3 regions of the Bacillus sp. YC2 genome follow, and region 2 is predicted to be linked to each of the others. Evidence: predicted binding sites of a transcription regulator. Region 2 holds the regulator's gene; each other region holds the start of a gene.
The links. The regulator LexA, encoded in region 2, represses DNA repair genes until DNA is damaged. The targets are predictions, from matches to a motif close to CGAACATATGTTCG.
Positions count from the first base shown of each region.

Region 1: a site for LexA is predicted at 2,561-2,574, ahead of KY305_RS13710 (ImmA/IrrE family metallo-endopeptidase). Genes of this name have one in related genera too.
Region 3: a site for LexA is predicted at 1,301-1,314, ahead of recA (recombinase RecA). Genes of this name have one in related genera too.

Region 1 covers NZ_JAHXDO010000008.1:44,407-50,141, reverse strand. The annotation lists gene KY305_RS13735 (hypothetical protein) at 45-212, opposite strand; gene KY305_RS13730 (ATP-binding protein) at 212-1,012, opposite strand; gene KY305_RS13725 (FaeA/PapI family transcriptional regulator) at 912-1,742, opposite strand; gene KY305_RS13720 (hypothetical protein) at 1,732-1,911, opposite strand; gene xre (HTH-type transcriptional regulator Xre) at 2,100-2,441, shown strand; gene KY305_RS13710 (ImmA/IrrE family metallo-endopeptidase) at 2,590-3,186, shown strand; gene KY305_RS13705 (poly-gamma-glutamate hydrolase family protein) at 3,225-3,833, opposite strand; gene KY305_RS13700 (N-acetylmuramoyl-L-alanine amidase) at 3,914-4,864, opposite strand; gene KY305_RS13695 (PhrA family phosphatase inhibitor) at 5,021-5,155, opposite strand; gene KY305_RS13690 (response regulator aspartate phosphatase) at 5,145-5,735, opposite strand, start outside.
Region 2 covers NZ_JAHXDO010000011.1:36,130-41,864, reverse strand. The annotation lists gene sirA (sporulation inhibitor of replication protein SirA) at 1-303, opposite strand, end outside; gene tkt (transketolase) at 457-2,460, opposite strand; gene KY305_RS16115 (DUF896 domain-containing protein) at 2,629-2,862, opposite strand; gene KY305_RS16110 (YneB family resolvase-like protein) at 2,931-3,581, opposite strand; gene yneA (cell division suppressor protein YneA) at 3,597-3,908, opposite strand; gene lexA (transcriptional repressor LexA) at 4,065-4,685, shown strand; gene KY305_RS16095 (hypothetical protein) at 5,618-5,735, shown strand, end outside.
Region 3 covers NZ_JAHXDO010000002.1:17,766-23,500, forward strand. The annotation lists gene KY305_RS05065 (serine hydrolase domain-containing protein) at 1-8, opposite strand, end outside; gene recA (recombinase RecA) at 185-1,228, opposite strand; gene KY305_RS05075 (competence/damage-inducible protein A) at 1,400-2,650, opposite strand; gene pgsA (CDP-diacylglycerol--glycerol-3-phosphate 3-phosphatidyltransferase) at 2,669-3,250, opposite strand; partial or broken gene KY305_RS05085 (helix-turn-helix domain-containing protein) at 3,296-4,208, opposite strand; gene KY305_RS05090 (DUF3388 domain-containing protein) at 4,227-5,018, opposite strand; gene KY305_RS05095 (DUF3243 domain-containing protein) at 5,146-5,403, opposite strand; gene ymfI (elongation factor P 5-aminopentanone reductase) at 5,481-5,735, opposite strand, start outside.

The DNA of each region.
Region 1 (5,735 bases), on a different contig from region 2:
TCCGTTTAGCCCGGAACAGCAGGCAAAAAAGCCATTTTATATATTTATACATGTGCATCCAGCCTCGCTTTACCGGCTTGAACCATTTGCTCCAGCCGGTTGATGACCGGCGTTAAATCAGCGCCTGCTTTGCAGTTTGGGCACGGGTGAAAGACAGCTCCGAAAGCAGTCGCTTTGACAATGACTTTTTTCGTTCGGCACAGTTTACACATTATCTCGCCCCCTCTAATCTGTGGTTCAGTTCATACGGATTTCCTTTAATAATGACTAAATAGTCGCTGCACATTTCATAAATCCTGGTTCCCAGCGCCTCATCAATCCGCACAAGCTCGTCACAGGCAAGCTCGCTGGAAAGAAGGATCGGCTTATGATTTAAGTAGCGGTAATTAATGACGGCATACATCTGTTCAATCTGCCAATCGGTCGCCCGCGGTTTTCCGTTTAACGGTTTAAACAAGTCATCTATAAAGAGCACATCAACCTGCTTCATGCGGGAAAGCTTTGCGTCCAGCAGGTCAAAATCATTTTTTAAATCCGTAAACCCCTCCACAAACGGAAAATACACAACCGGGGTTTGCTTTTGTTTCATGACATCATTGCTGAGAGCGGTAAGAAGATGCGTTTTTCCCGATCCCGGCCGTCCCAAAAGGGCTATGCTGTTTTTCCGGCTGTTTTTGATCCTGTCAAAGTTCTCAATAAATTCAAGCGCACAGTCATAAGCGTCGATGACGGCCTGCGGCTTTCCTGAGGTTCGAAACCCCTTGAAATTCAGCTTCCTGAAGGCATCGGTGATTTCGCTTGCGCCAAGCAAACGCTTCACTTTCCGGTCATCGGCGCAGCCGCACTTCACCCATACATCCGTTCCGTTTTGCATTCTGAGAAACCCGCCCTGATCTTTACAGAGCTGACAGTCATAGCGGCTTTCGTCTGATTCGCCCGGTCTGTCCGCCAGTAATGGACGTTTCCCGTTTTTCAGGTCGGCAAGAATCTGCTCGATTGTTCGTTTTGTCATGTATTTTATTCCTCTCTCTTCTCATTGTGATTGTCTTTTTCGCGATTCGCGCATTCAAGCGGTCTTCTATAAACTTGGCACAGTAGCTGAATGACTTAATCGTTTCAGCTGAAGAGGTGCGCCGCTGTTCAAAGGCTGTAAAGCATTCTCCGAGCCATTTGATTGCTTCGTGTGCTGAAACACCGCGGGAAACAATGCGGGCGATGGCTTGATAATCTCTTGACGATGGGTACACGCTGCGCCCCTCCTGGGCAGACCTCAATCTGATAAAATGTCTGGCAATCTCATTTATTTCATCTTCAGCAGTATAGTTTTTTGTTTTATCTATATCTGACCGGACGTTTTTGTCCTCCGGATTTACCGTAAATGTCTGATCAGAACCTTCGGGGCGGATATATGTGTCCGCTCTTTGCATAAATTTTTTCGAATGCTTAACGGAGATCATCAATCCGTAAGGCGCCCGAACGACTTTGATATATTCATGCTTTTCCAAAAGATCAAGCCATCTTCTGACGGTTTTTTCACTGACGCCGAATACCTCGGCCATCTCTCTTGCTTTTACGGGCTTATGCCCAAGAACGATGCCCCAATTGACTCCATCGTGCTGCTGTTCCCTTGTCGTTGAGCTGATGAACCATAAAAACAGCCATACAGAAGAACCGATCTTGTCGTAATGTTCTGAATTTAACAATCCCGAATAGGTAAAAAACGGATAGCTGTTACCATTCATGCCGTGAATCTCCATTTTTCTTTAAGCTTACATACAACTCATACTGCATTCGGTTCTCAAATCGGAACACCGGAAGTCCGCAAGCGGTAAACGAAATTGAACCGCCTGCTTGCCCTAAAAACTGCTGATCAGCCAAATTGCGGCTGAAGCGGATGATAATCGGCTGCATATGATAACCTCCCGATACTTTTTTTATCACTTTTGATACATTTAGTATCTATCTGATTTCGATTATATACGATACATTTCGTATCATCAAGATATTTTTGATACTTTTTTTATCTTCTCTTTATTTTGATACGTTTTGTATCTATAATCAGAAGTAAATTAGGGTGTTGAAAAAGAGAGGTCATTCGGATGATAGGCGGCAGATTGAAGAGTCTCAGAGGAAAAAAAACACAGGAAGAGATCGCTAATCATATCGGTGTCTCACGGGCCAGATACTCTCATTATGAAAACGGCCGCTCAGAACCCGATTATGAAACGCTGCAAAAGCTGGCCGATTATTTCAAAGTGTCGACAGATTACTTGTTAACCGGAAAAGAAAAGCCTTCAGATGAAGATATGTTTTCAGATCCCGACTTGCAGATCGCGTATCGGGACATGCAGGATTTTTCCCCGGAAAGCAAACAGCAGGCGATTGAATTCATTAATTATTTAAAAGAAAAAGAGAAAAACCGCAAGCCGAAAAAGAAATAATTCACTCTTTTCGTTAAATAAAACGAAAAATAAGCCGATATAAAGGCTGCATGTTTATTTTTAAAAGAAAAGGGAAATGATTCAAAGTCCGATAAGGGCTTTTCTTTCTCACTCAAAAAGGAACATACGTTCGAAAGGGTGTATTCAATTGGGCGATTTTTTAACACATCTGGAGGAATACGTAAAAAACTTATATTGCAGCTTGGGAATGACCGCCCCTCTTCATATTAATATGCAGACCATTGCGAGGGAACTTGATATTTGGATTCACTTTGAGGATACCCCCAGCATGATGCTGAAGCGTGACGGCATGTACAGCATTGTCCTTAATCAAAGAAAGTCGCCTGAAGAACAGTGGGAAGATTTTGCGCATGAGCTGTGCCACGCGCTGAAGCATACCGGAAACCATTTTCACATGAATAAGCTGTTCAGAGAGCTTCAGGAATTTCAAGCCAATCAATTTATGTACCACTTCTGTGTGCCGACCTTTATGCTGTTAAATATGGAGCTTCCCCAGTGGAGAAGCCATGCCGTCACTTTAATCGCAGCTGCCTTCCGCGTGACAAAATCATTTGCAGAAAAAAGGCTGGAGCTTTTTGAACGGCGTAAAGCAGGTATTCAATTTCAGAAGCAGCTGGCCTATCATCTGTCAGGAAAACGAAAAACAGGCGGATATCAGCCGGCGGAACACCGCCTGGCTGCCGCCGAACGCAAAGAAGCTTACAGCTTCAGCAGCTGCGAATAAAAAACGCCGGGCACCCAGCCCGGCGACAGATCCTGCAATCAATCTTCACAGTAAAACACACGTTTTACTGCTTCCACATAACGAAAAAAACAACCATTTTTAGAAAACCGCCGCCCGCCGAATGTAAAATGATCGAAAAATGCCCGGCGCTGGGCAGTGCTCAATTCAAGCTGTATGCCCAATGCTTTTTTGCTTTGATTTACGATATTGGCCGGGTGCGCCCCTTTAAACCTTCCGCTTTCAGCCGCAAGTTCGGCGCTGAATCCCGCCTCACGGAGACTTTCAACAATGGCTTTCGCACCGGCAATATTTGAACCGCCGGCAATCGTGTGCCTTTTTGTTATATCCCGATAGCCGTGAAACGCCAAAGCAGCGTCATGCTGCTTAACCATTCTAAGCGCAATCGGCTCATCAAATCGGGTGCTTGTCAGGTGCAGAAAATGATTATTGCGTTTTTTCATGCCCTCAAATAAATAGATGGAGCAGCGGTCTGAAAAAGCGTGCACGAGCTCGCTTACACCAGGTTCAATTCCTCCCCCATGAGGACTGAAAACGATACGGTCTGCCTCTTGTTTTTCCCGACACACGATGCGGTATTCCGATTCCGCCGCCTGTAACGCATGAAAATGATGATACATATCGTTCATATTCAAGTGCTCTCCTTTACATATCAGCACCAGTTTACGCTACACCGGACAAAATGAAAATAGTTTTCTTTTGCCTTTGGTTAAGAGAGCTTTGCTTCCAATTTTGCTTTTGTCTTCGACCCGTATATTCCGTCAGCTGATAAGCCGGTCACAGATTGGAACCGTTTGACAGCATTTGCCGTTTTCGCTCCGTATACACCGTCCGCTCCATGATTTTTGGCGCCTTTGTCAGGATAAAAATAAAGCGAAGAGAGCGCCTCTTGCACTTGGAGAACCGCGCTGCCTTTCGTCAGAGGGCTTGTCACCTTAAGAATGCCCGTCGGGAGCTTCCAGTGACCCGTTTGGACGGCAGATGAAGCCGCAGAACCAAGCTTGATTGCTTGGCCGATCTTAATCAGATCAGGATTTTGAATATGGTTTATACTTTGCAGCGTCTTCAAGCTGACGCCGGTGCTTTGGGCTATTCCAGAAAGCGTATCGCCTTTTTTGACGTAATAAACGGAGTCCTTATGCACAGACGAGACCGTTTTTATATCGGCACCCCCGTTTACTTTTTTTTCAATCGCAGCCTTCACTTCATCCCAGCGGCCCTCGGACAAAATACGGTGCGGGCAATATTTTCCGTTCCAGTCCTGGTGTTTTCTGATCCGATCAATCCCCCAGCCGCGCTCCTTCAGCAGCTGTGCGATAAATGTAATCGCCAGCTCCTCTGCGGCTCTGTACCGTGTACCGCCTGACTTGCTGTAGCAGATTTCTACAGCAATTGACTTCCGGTTGCCCGTACCGTTTGTGCCGTCTCCCGAGTGCCAGGCATTTCGGTCCAGAGGCACTCCTTGAATCACTTCTTTGTCGTCAACAGCAAAATGATAGCTTGTTGATTCACTGTTGCCGGTCATATAGCTGATTTCATTAGCGGCCGATGCGTCATTTGCCGTGTTATGAATGGTAATATACTCCGGCGTCATCGGATTCGGGCACTTTAATGCGTATTTATCCGCAGATACGAGCCGTTTTTTTACTGCAATACTCACTCTTCATCTCTCCTTATGCCTTTTTCACTGATAGGTGGCATTCGTAGGACGATTGTCCGAGCAGAAAGGCCTTGATATTTGGATATAAATACCGCAATGGGAAGAAGAAGAGCGGAAACTAAATAAGACCCTTCCGAAGAAGGGTCTTCACATATTTTATGTTTGGTTCCGTGCGGCAATGTGGAATGTGCCCTCCGTTTGATCCGCTGAATGGCTTTCATAGCTGATCACCTGAGTAAAGCTGAACCCGACAGCAACAAGCATCAATCCTGACAACAATTTAGATTTCATAGAGACAATCTCCTCTCTGGATTTGTTTTTGGGCGTGCACCATTTTCTCATAAAACGTGAGCGCTTTTTCAGGCTGTCCATGTTCCATGTAGAATTTGGCAGCATCATGCGCCAGTTCTTCTACATACGGATACAGCATGTGTTCTTCCAGAAAATCAAACGTGTGCTTGACGGATGCGTTATCCATTTTCTTTCCGTATAACGCATGTAAAAATTGAAACAGCTCTACAAACAATTCATCATTGTACTCGCGGGCAATGTCCAGTCCCAGGCGGTATTGCTTCTCTGCTTCTGCAGTTGTGTTTTGTTTATAAAGAACCTGTGTTAATGAGTAAATAGAATGCGGAAGATTATCGAACTTTTCTGACTTGCAAATGGAAACGGATGTCTCAAAATATTCGGCTGCTTTAGAGAGGTCTCCCATTTTTTCGTAACAGTTTCCGAGATTATATAAGGCTGAACTGATAAGACGGGGATTGCCTTCTTTTTTTGCAAGATCTAAAGCCAGTTCTAAGTGGGGCAATGCTCTTTCTGGATACTGCATGTCATCATAATTCCCTGCAATAACGAATTCACATTG
Region 2 (5,735 bases):
AATCAAGTTTTCTTTCATCATAAAAGAGGCATGGCCCTTTGCTTTCGGCAGAGTCAGTCGGTAAATCGAATCCAAACGGCTGTAACTCACACGATTTAAATGCAGCTGCAGACGCTGATGCATATGTAATACCGGAATCGGTTCTGTTATATATTGAATTTGCTTTTCAATCATTTGATATTGCTGGGGTGTTAGATTCGTCCAATGATAGTCTTGAAACAGCTCAAACATAGCGGTTTCCCGCCCGAAATAGTGGTTCGCAAACTCATCCTTGATCAGGTACGTATAGTAATGACGTTCCATTTCCTCATCCCCTTTTACAGCACTTCATTTATTGCTCTCTATTATACAAAAGAAGAAAAGAAAGAATTGTCTATTACTGTTACGGCGCCCCTTCTATTTTTGTCGTATATACATGAAAAAGAGGATGATTTGACTCATCCTCTTTTGTCAGCATTATTTGTTTACTAGTTTCTTCACGCGGTCAGCCACGTTTTCTGCTGTAAAACCGTATTCCTTCATAATTGTTTCTCCCGGAGCGGAAGCGCCAAAGCGGTCAATTCCGAGAACCTCTCCGTCAAGGCCGGTGAATTTGCCCCATCCGAATGAAGAGCCCATTTCAATCGCAAGACGTTTTGTCACATTCGGCGGAAGCACGCTGTTTTTGTACTCTGCAGATTGTTTTTCAAAACGATCCCAGCTCGGCATGCTGACTACTGATACTTGAATGTTTTCTTCAGCAAGCTTGGCCTGTGCTTCAATCGCAAGCCCGACTTCAGATCCTGTAGCTAAAAGAAGAGCATCCGGTGAATCCGTTTGAGCTTTAGATACGACATACGCTCCTTTTTCTACTCCTGTTGCCGCTTCATCAGCCGACTGATCGATGGTAGGCAGATTTTGACGTGTCAGCACAAGCGCCGTCGGATGATCTTTGCTTTGAACTGCGAGCTTCCAGGCAGCCGCAGTCTCATTTCCGTCAGCAGGTCTGATAACGGAAAGATTCGGAAGCGCTCGTAAAGAAGCAAGCTGCTCAATCGGTTCGTGAGTAGGACCGTCCTCACCTACTGCAATGCTGTCATGTGTGAAAACATATGTCACAGGGAGCCCCATTAATGAAGCAAGACGAATCGCCGGTCTTAAATAATCGGAGAATACAAAGAATGTACCGCCGAAGACGCGAAGGCCGCCGTGAAGAGCCATTCCGTTTAAGGCTGCTCCCATGGCAAATTCACGAACACCGAACCAGAAATTTTTGCCGGAGTAGTCTTTTGCCGTACAGTCTCCCGCATTTTTTATTGTCGTTTTGTTTGAGCCTGCTAAATCCGCAGATCCTCCGACAAAGAAAGGAACTTTTTTAGCGATGCCGTTCAGAACCTCACCAGAAGACGCTCGTGAAGCAAGGCTGCTTCCTTTTTCATAAACCGGAACCTCTTGATCCCAGTCTTTCGGAAGTTCACCTTTGATGCCGAGTGACAGCTCTTCCGCAAGCTCAGGATATTTTTCTTGATAAGCGGAGAACAGCTCATTCCATTCCTGTTCTTTTTTCTCTCCGGCTTCTTTAACAGCTTTATGGAAATGCTCATACACTTCTTCTGGAACATGGAAATCCTCTTCAAATGTCCAAGCATATGCTTCTTTCGTCAGCTTGCTCTCCTCTTTTCCTAGCGGAGCACCGTGAACGCCTGATGTGCCCGCACGGTTTGGAGAACCGAATCCGATTGTTGTTTTCACTTCGATTAATGTCGGTTTTGTATCATTTTGGCGCGCTTTTTCAATCGCCGCCGTCAATTCATTAATATTGTTTCCGTCCTCTACATAAAGGACTTCCCAATTCATAGCTTCAAAACGCTGTTTGACATTTTCAGAGAAAGAGCGGTCTAAATCGCCGTCTAAAGAAATGTCATTAGAATCGTACAGTACGATAAGCCGGCCTAATTGAAGATGGCCTGCAAGCGAAGCAGCTTCAGAAGAGATACCTTCCATCAGATCGCCGTCACCGCAAATGCCGTATGTATAATGATCAACCACGTTGAATGAATCACGGTTATATGTTTCAGCCAAATGGCGTTCAGCCAGCGCCATGCCGACTGCCATAGCGATACCCTGACCAAGAGGCCCAGTCGTTGCGTCTACACCTGCCGTATGTCCGAACTCCGGATGTCCCGGTGTTTTGCTTCCCCATTGGCGGAATTGTTTGAGATCGTCAATGCTGAGATCATATCCGCTCAAGTGCAGCATGCTGTATAAAAGCATTGAGCCGTGTCCAGCAGATAATACAAAGCGGTCGCGGTTAAACCAGCTCGGATTCTGCGGATTCACATTCATAAAATTCGTCCATAATGTGTAAGCCATCGGCGCAGCCCCCATCGGCATGCCCGGATGTCCGGAATTTGCTTTTTCAATAGCGTCTATAGATAGTGTACGTATGGTGGCAACTGATTTCTTTTCAATTGTATCCATCATAATCCCCTTCCTTATTGTTGTACCCTTTCATCATAAAGCGATGCCGACTTTTTCTCAACTCTTTCAGCTTAAATTTGAGATAAACTTGTTGAATTTTGTCGTAAAGCAAGGTTTGGTATTAGTATATACGAAAAAAGAATACGATATTGCCGTATTCTTTCTTTTTTAATGAAGTTTATTATTTTGTTGTTCTCTTTTTAATTTTTCTGGAGTGACGTCATTGCCTTCCGGATCAATGATTTTTACGCTTTTTAATGTATTTTTCATTGAAGAGCGGAAGCCTTTCAGATACTCTTGGCGCAGCTTTTGCTGTTCCGCTTTTTCCTCATCTGTTATCGTGTTTGCCTTTGCTTTTTGAGCCAGTTCGTTAATTCTCGCAATTTTTTCTTTAGAAATCATAATAAGCTCCTTTGGTGCGTGTTGATTATATACTACTAAATCATGGTGTGTTTTACAACTGATGCACGTCAGCTGTCCTCTTTGTCCTGTGTATATTCCTGAAAGCGCCGGTGAACCGTGGCTTTTGACACATCATAGCCGAAACCTCTTAAGGTGGCTGCGATCTCTGCAAAGGTGAGCTTATTGGCTCTGAGCCGGACAATTTCTGAAATAGGGACCTCTATCTTATCTTTCCCGCTGTTTTCATGTCTGTTTTTTAAGTTCCGCTCAGGTTTATAGCCGTTTTTGACCGCTCTTTTCATACCGCGCCTGATTTTCATATTATGAATCTTTCTTTGATATTCCTCAACAATACTGACTATTTCAAGCACCATCGAATCGGCTTCTGAAAGTTCAAGTTCTCCTTTATGGGCTGTCGTATAAATTTTTACGCTTTCCCTATAGATACAGTGCAAAAGCGCGATTTTGGCATTTCCCCTGCCGAGCCTTGTTTCGTCCTGCACCAATATCGCATCAATGTCTGATTTTTTAATTTCATCAAGCATTTCAAATACCCCGTCACGGTCCATTTCATAACCGCTGGCTTTTTCAGAAATGACTTTTACGACTTCCATGCCGTTTGCTGCTGCGATCTCACTAAGCTCCTCTTCTTGTCTTTTTAAAGACGTTTGCTGCTGTTCTTTGTTTGTGCTTACACGGGCATAAATGAGCGCCTTCATTTCTCTCTGTCCTCTCTATTTGACGATTGCCAGCTGATACGCGGCCGGATGCTCCTTCTTCAAAGGAAGAATCAGCTCGTCTCCCGGTTTTATATCAGCGGTTTGGAGATGGTTATTCTCCGTCACCCATTCAATGAAATCCTCTTTATCGATCTTTTTCTTCTCAGCCACATGATCTGCAAGTGACCACAGTGTATCGCCGTCCTGAACTTTTATTTTAACATACTGGCCAAGCCCTTGATCGCTGCCCGCACAAGAGACAAGTAAAATAGCAGCGCCTAAAATCGCAGTGAACAGACCGACAAATATGATAGATTCTTTAGCCATCAAAACAACCTCCAATAAGAATGTTTGTTCGCTTTTCATATCACTCAGTATATACGAACAAACGTTTCTGTCAATCGTTTTTTTCGAACCTATGTTTGTACTGTCAGGAAAATCATGCTATAATCTACTTAAAATCGACGTTTTGAGGTGCGAAAAATGACGAAGCTATCAAAAAGGCAACTTGATATCCTGCGATTTATTAAAGAAGAAGTCAAAACTAAAGGGTATCCGCCTTCTGTAAGAGAGATTGGAGAAGCTGTAGGACTGGCCTCCAGTTCAACCGTCCATGGGCATTTGGCGCGGTTGGAGACAAAAGGTCTGATCAGACGGGATCCTACTAAACCGAGGGCGATAGAGGTATTGGATGAAGAAGAAGTTCAAATACCGAAAAGCCAGGTCGTAAACGTTCCCGTTATCGGAAAAGTAACAGCTGGAATGCCGATTACGGCCGTTGAAAATATCGACGAATATTTCCCTCTTCCGGATCGCATGGTTCCCCCGGGTGAACATGTGTTTATGTTAGAAATTATGGGTGAAAGTATGATTGACGCCGGCATTTTTGACAAAGACTACGTCATTGTCAAACAGCAAAATACGGCGAATAACGGAGAAATCGTCGTGGCTATGACTGAAGATGATGAAGCGACGGTCAAGCGCTTCTATAAAGAAGAGAATTACGTGCGTCTGCAGCCGGAAAATCCGACGATGGAACCGATTATCCTGCAAAATGTAAGTATTCTCGGAAAAGTCATCGGCGTATTCAGAACCGTTCATTGATTCTATTAAACTTACATTATTTTAAAAACCCCTTTTTTGAAAAGGGGTTTTTCATTGTATAAAAAACAGGTTCGTCCTGGCTTGGAAACGAACCTGCTAAGGAGGAAAAACTTACATCATGCTTACATCCTTATTATCCAACATTTTGGTTTTGAAATCAACTAATAATGTTTCTTGAAGGAAACTTTTTTACCGAGGTGCAGTCTTTATTGATTTGATCGGGGGAATCATCAATGTTTTATGCAGTTTTTATTGAGCGGCGAATATTTTTAAATATGAAAATTTAGTACATAGTACAATAAGTATCTAATCACCGAAGCATTGTTTACAAACAGCGGAGTTCGTTTTTTTAATCAAAATGATAATATCCCGCGCCGTAAAATCCTTTTATATGTGCTGGTTCACAAAGGTTTGAAGCGCTTTCGATTAATATTCTGTATTTATGGTATGGATCAATCATTTTTTATCCTCAGCACTGAGGTTTAACCAGCTGCCGCTGAAGATTTTAGCACTTAATGTATAAAAATTTCGTTCGCTTCGTATTTAACCCGCATGAAGAGCTATTCAAAATTGTGAACTTGTATCCTAAAAAATAATCGTCAGCTGTAACAGTCCCGGGGTCATCAATATAAAACTCCTTAGCATCTCCATCCAATGTAAAACTCCTTAGCATCTCCATCCAATGTAAAACTCGTTTTCAATTCAAAGTCAGTTGTAGCGGCACTAACAGACTGTATTCCGCAAAAAAGACAAAAAAACAGCAATTACTATCCATATTTTTTTCAATGCCCCCCCTTTTTTACGTATTTTAACTTTCGGTTTTTATCAGGTCTATTCACATTTTACAAAAAATACACCATCCGCCCACAAAATACCAGTTTAAACCATTCAGTTTTGCTTACAATACGTTTTAATAGTGCTAAACGAAAGGGATGAAGATTTTGAATGGGCTTCATGAGACATTAGAGCTTCACGAACTGCTTGTTTTTAAAAATCTTTGCCTGACAAAATCGTCCACGATGACCGGGCTTGTTCAGGATGATGCTTTAA
Region 3 (5,735 bases), on a different contig from region 2:
CTTGTCATCTTTTTTCCTCCTCAGATATAATTTCAACTTTCGCTTTCGCCATGATTTTAGACGAATGAAGTGTGAAAAAAGTTGTAACATTCCAGATAAAAATTTCCGAAATAGCCAGTGTTTTTTGAAACACACAAAAAAAAGAGCGGAAATCGCTCATTCCGCTCTTTTTTTATATCGTTTTTTATTCTTCAAACTCAATCTCTTCCTGAACTTCTTCCGCTTTGTCCGTAACGCCGTTATTGTCCAAACCGTAATGTTCACGGATCTGTTCTTGAATCATCAGCATGATGTCTTTATTTTCTTTTAAGAACTGCTTGGCATTTTCACGTCCCTGCCCGAGGCGTTCTTCTTCATAAGAGTACCATGAGCCGCTTTTTTGCACGATATCAAGTTCAGTTCCAAGATCGATGATTTCTCCTTCTTTGGAGATTCCTTCACCATACATAATGTCGACCTCAGCCGTACGGAACGGAGGAGCGACTTTGTTTTTCACGACTTTAATTCTCGTTTTATTCCCCATTACGTCGTTGCCCTGCTTCAATTGCTCAGCCCGGCGCACTTCCAGACGCACAGAAGAGTAGAATTTCAGCGCACGTCCGCCCGGAGTCGTTTCCGGATTTCCGAACATAACGCCGACTTTTTCACGAATTTGGTTAATAAAGATTGCGATTGTTTTAGATTTATTGATGGCACCGGAAAGCTTACGGAGCGCTTGAGACATCAAACGGGCCTGCAAACCGACGTGGGAATCCCCCATATCTCCTTCGATTTCAGCTTTCGGAACAAGCGCCGCAACAGAGTCGACAACTACGATATCGACGGCTCCGCTTCGTACCAGCGCTTCGGCAATCTCAAGCGCCTGCTCTCCCGTATCAGGCTGAGAAAGCAGCAGCTCCTCAATATTTACACCGAGCTTTTGCGCGTAAACAGGGTCAAGGGCATGCTCAGCATCAATAAATGCGGCTTGTCCGCCTTTCTCCTGAACTTCAGCAATCGCATGAAGCGCTACAGTCGTTTTACCTGAGCTTTCAGGTCCGTATACTTCAATAATTCGTCCGCGCGGGTATCCGCCTATTCCGAGAGCGGTATCAAGTGCAAGGGAACCGCTCGGAACCGTTGAAATTCTTGTATCCGTCTTTTCCCCGAGTTTCATGATGGAACCTTTGCCGAATTGTTTTTCTATTTGCTTAAGAGCCATGTCTAAGGCTGCCTGACGATCACTCATTTATTTTTTTCCTCCTTTATCTTGCCACTACATATACTATACCTTGTTTGCTGGCATTTGCCAAGAAAAAAGCGAACGCATATTCGGATTTTTTCCGCGTTCGCTTTTTGATAAAACAGTATAATTTCACCTATAAAACTTGATTATGAAGGAGAAACTGCACTGAAAATATTATTTTTGCTCCAGCAGCTTTAAAATCAAATGGCAGCCGTATTTGACGGCGCGCTTTCTGATACCCGTTCTAGAGCCGGCGAAGTTAAATTCGTGCACCTCTTCTTTACCGGCCGCCGATATGCCGATAAAGACGTGTCCCGGAGAATGCCCCTCTTGCGGTTCCGGTCCGGCTGCTCCCGTAAAGCTGATGCCGATATCGCTTCCGGTCAGCTTTCTCACGCCGGCAGCAAGCTCTTTTGCACATTCCTTGCTGATCGCACCGCTGCCGCTCAGCGTCTCGTCTTTTACGCCAAGCACGTTTTGTTTCACGCTGTTAGAATAGCAAACCACGCCCCCTGCAAATATGTGAGAAGCGCCGCTTATATCAGTCAGCCACTCTGAAAACAGGCCGCCGGTAAAGCTTTCAGCAGCGGAAAGTTTGATTCCGTTTTCCCTGCATGCTTTTGAAAGCTCCTTCACCAGAGATGTATCATCATATCCGTAGAAAAATTCACCGACACGTTCTAAAATGACGGCTTCCGTTTCTTTCAAAAGCCGCTCTGTTTCTTTTTCGTCGGCATGTTTCGCCGTCAAACGGAGCGTGACCTCCCCGTCAGCGGCCAAAGGCGCAATCGTCGGGTTTGTCTGGGCGTCAATGATATCTTCTAAATCAGCCTCAAGCTGAGATTCGCCTATTCCGAAAAACCGCAAAACCGTTGATACAATTTTTTCATTTGAACCGAGCTTTTTAAGAAGCAGCGGCTTGGCTTCGTTTTCAAACATCGGGCGCAGCTCGCTCGGCGGTCCCGGCAGCAGCATATAAAGCCGCGAGTCATGCTCTGCGAGCATTCCCGGCGCCATGCCGAAATGATTCGCCAAAACCTCTGAACCTTCAATGACGAGCGCCTGTTTACGGTTATTGGGCGACATTGTCCGTTTCGTTTTCACGAAGTATTCCTCAATGGAGCGGAACGCCTCATCATTCAGTACGAGCGGCCGGCCCAATGTGTTTGCGATAGTTTCCTTTGTTAAATCATCTTTTGTCGGTCCGAGCCCGCCTGAAAAAATAATCAGGTCCGAACGCTCCTCGGCAATGCGGATCACCTGCTTAAGCCGCTCCGGATTGTCGCCGACGGCAGTGTGATAAAATACGTTTACGCCGATTTCGGCCAGTTCTTTGCTGATAAACTGCGCGTTTGTATTGGCGATCTGGCCGAGCAAAAGCTCTGAACCGACCGCAATAATTTCCGCTTTTTTGGCTATTTCCATCTTACAGTCCTTCTTTCGTTAGTTAGATGTTTTTAACGCTTCCCAGTTCTTCGCAAAATAATCCCAGCCTGAGACGACTGTAAAGAGCACGGCCACCCATAAAGCGATATCGCCGAATGGGAAGGAAACGAGCTCAAATGGAAGATTATGAAGTAAAAGGGCAGCAACAGCAATGATTTGAGCCCATGTTTTAATTTTCCCCAGCATATTGGCGGCAACGACTTCCCCCGTCCCTGCTAACACAAGCCTTAAGCCCGTCACGGCAAATTCGCGGCTGATAATGACAATAACCATCCACGCAGGTGCAAGGTCAAATTGCACAAGCGTAATTAATGCTGCCGAAACAAGCAGCTTGTCAGCCAGCGGATCTAAAAATTTCCCGAAATTTGTCACGAGGTTCAGTTTTCTGGCGTAGTATCCATCCACCCAGTCAGTCGTTGATGCGATAATGAACAAAATAGCTCCTGCAAGATGTGCAACCGGAATCGACTCTTCCCCGATATGAAGGCTGCCCCATTGAAAAGGAACAAGCATGATAATCATAAATACAGGAATTAAAGCGATTCTTGCCAGTGTGATTTTATTCGGTAAGTTAAACATAAAGCCCCTCCAATGTATGTACTCGGACGTGAAGAAAAAGTCATCTTATTGTGCAGATGACTTTTCCTCCTTTTTATTTTGTAATCTTGATTGTTTGCGCCATCACGTCATGTGGATTGAGTTCATATGAAAGAACCTCTCCGTTGATTTTAATTTTCAGGTTAGGGGCATAGCCCGTGCGTATTTCAACTTGCTTTTGATCGGTTATATCTTTTTTATAGGTTTCCCCTTTTTGCAGTGTTCCTTCTTTTAAGGAGCTGCCGTTATCATCACGAACACGGATCCATGCGCTGTCTGACGCAGTCAGCTCAAGCTCAAACTTATCCGCGCCGGAGACTTTATACGAAGTGGCTGAACCTTCCGTGCCGGCCGCTTTAATCACAGTCTTATTGCTGCTTTTTTCTTTATCTTTTTTATCAGATGCTTTTGTGTCCTTTTTGCTGTCTGTTTGAGATTCTCCGTTTTTATTGCCATCGTTTTTCAGCGCAGAATCTTTAGGAATCTCATATTTGCTCTCACTCTGCGTGGCAGCCTTATCGGCGTCGCTTTGTCCGGACTTGCTCATTCCGAACTGAATAATCGCATATACGATCGCGATGACGATAATGACACCAATGACGACAAGAATAGTCGGAAGCCATTCAACCGCTTTTGAAGCGGGCTTCGGCAGCTCCCTTTGCATGCCGAGACCGGAAATTTTTTCTGATACATCGTCATGATACGTGTTAGGGATGTCTTTTTTATATTCTTCAAATAATTGATCTGGATCAAGCCCTACAGCCTCAGCGTATTGCTTGATAAACGCCCGCACATAAAAATTGCCGGGGATGACGTCATAAGCGCCTTTTTCCAAAGCGGTTAAGTATCTTTTCTGAATTTTCGTCGCCGCTTGGAGGTCATCCAATGACATGCCTTTTTCCTCTCTGGCTTCTTTGAGCCGGATTGCTAATTCTGTCACAACAAACACCTTCCAATATTAAAAATCAAAGCTTGAAAAACCGGTCTGGTCAAACATTTGCGGCTCTTCTGCATGTTCATATGTAATCACTTCGTCAGGATCATTTCTGAGCTCGATAATATAATCGAAGTCATCCAGCGTGTACTCCGTATTTTGGATAAAAATATCGGGGTGCTCCACAACCTTTGTCGCAGGCAGCCTCATAATTTCACTGACGAGCTGAAGATGGCGCTCCGATCCCCGCCTTGTTGAGACGATACCGTCCAGGATAAATACGTTTTCCGTGCTGTATTCATCGGCAATGAGCTGGCTTCTGATCGTTTGCTTTAAAAGCGTTGATGATACAAAAAGCCATCTTTTGCTGGCGCATACGCTTGAAGCGACGATGGATTCCGTTTTTCCGACGCGCGGCATTCCACGGATTCCGATCAGTTTGTGTCCTTCTTTTTTAAACAGCTCAGCCATAAAATCGACCAAAAGGCCCAGCTCGTCCCTCTCAAAGCGGAAGGTTTTTTTATCGTCGGCATCCCGCTGGATGTATCTTCCGTGACGGACTGCGAGGCGGTCGCGAAGCCTCGGTTCTCTCAGCTTCGTTACTTTAATGGTTTCCATTGTTTTTAAAATTGATTCTAATCGTTTAATTTGATCTATATGGCGGCATCTGAGCAGCATTCCCCTTCTGGAAAGGTCGACGCCGTTAATGGTGACAATATTAATCGAAAGCATCCCGAGAAGAGATGAAATATCCCCGAGCAGGCCGGGGCGGTTCACTTGAATTTCATATTCAAAATACCATTCGAGCTTTGCCAAATGATATACCCCCTCCATTGTGGCAAATTTTTACCTTCCTTTATCATAAAGCATTTTTCTCTAATTAGAAAGAAGAATGTTGCTCTCCAGAGGAAAACATAAAAAAAGAGAGGAGAAATCTCCCCTCTTAATGAGTGCTGTTATTTTCAACAAGCTTAACCATCATATTTGCAATGGCACGCTGTTCATCTTTAGAAGCTACACTCCAAAGATCCGCAAGCACTTTTTCCTGATGGTTTTTAGAATCGACTTCGTTCGCGAGGTAACCGCCGATTTCTGTAGCGAGATCAGTGACGGTTTCATCACTCATTCCTTTTTCCTGCGCATAGTTCAATCTGTCTCCAAGGAAATTCTTCCAATTATCCCAGTTTTCTAATACTGACATTTGGGCTTCCTCCATTTCATCTGTCGTTACAAAATTATTTTGTCCGTGCAGATACAAACTATACACATATTTTTTATTCAGCAGTGCCAGCCTCCATTAACGGATAAAATATGCCCCGTAATATAGGAAGCCTTGTCCGACAATAAAAATGCCGCAGCTTCGGCGATTTCTTTCGGCTCCGCAAGCCTGCCTGCCGGAATCTCCTCTGCCAATGCTTCTTTTTCGTCTGCGGTGAATTGATCAAGCATTTTCGTATCCACCGCTCCGGGCGCGACCGCGTTCACTCTGATGCCGCTCGGGGCGAGTTCTTTGGCAAGGGCTTTGACGAACGA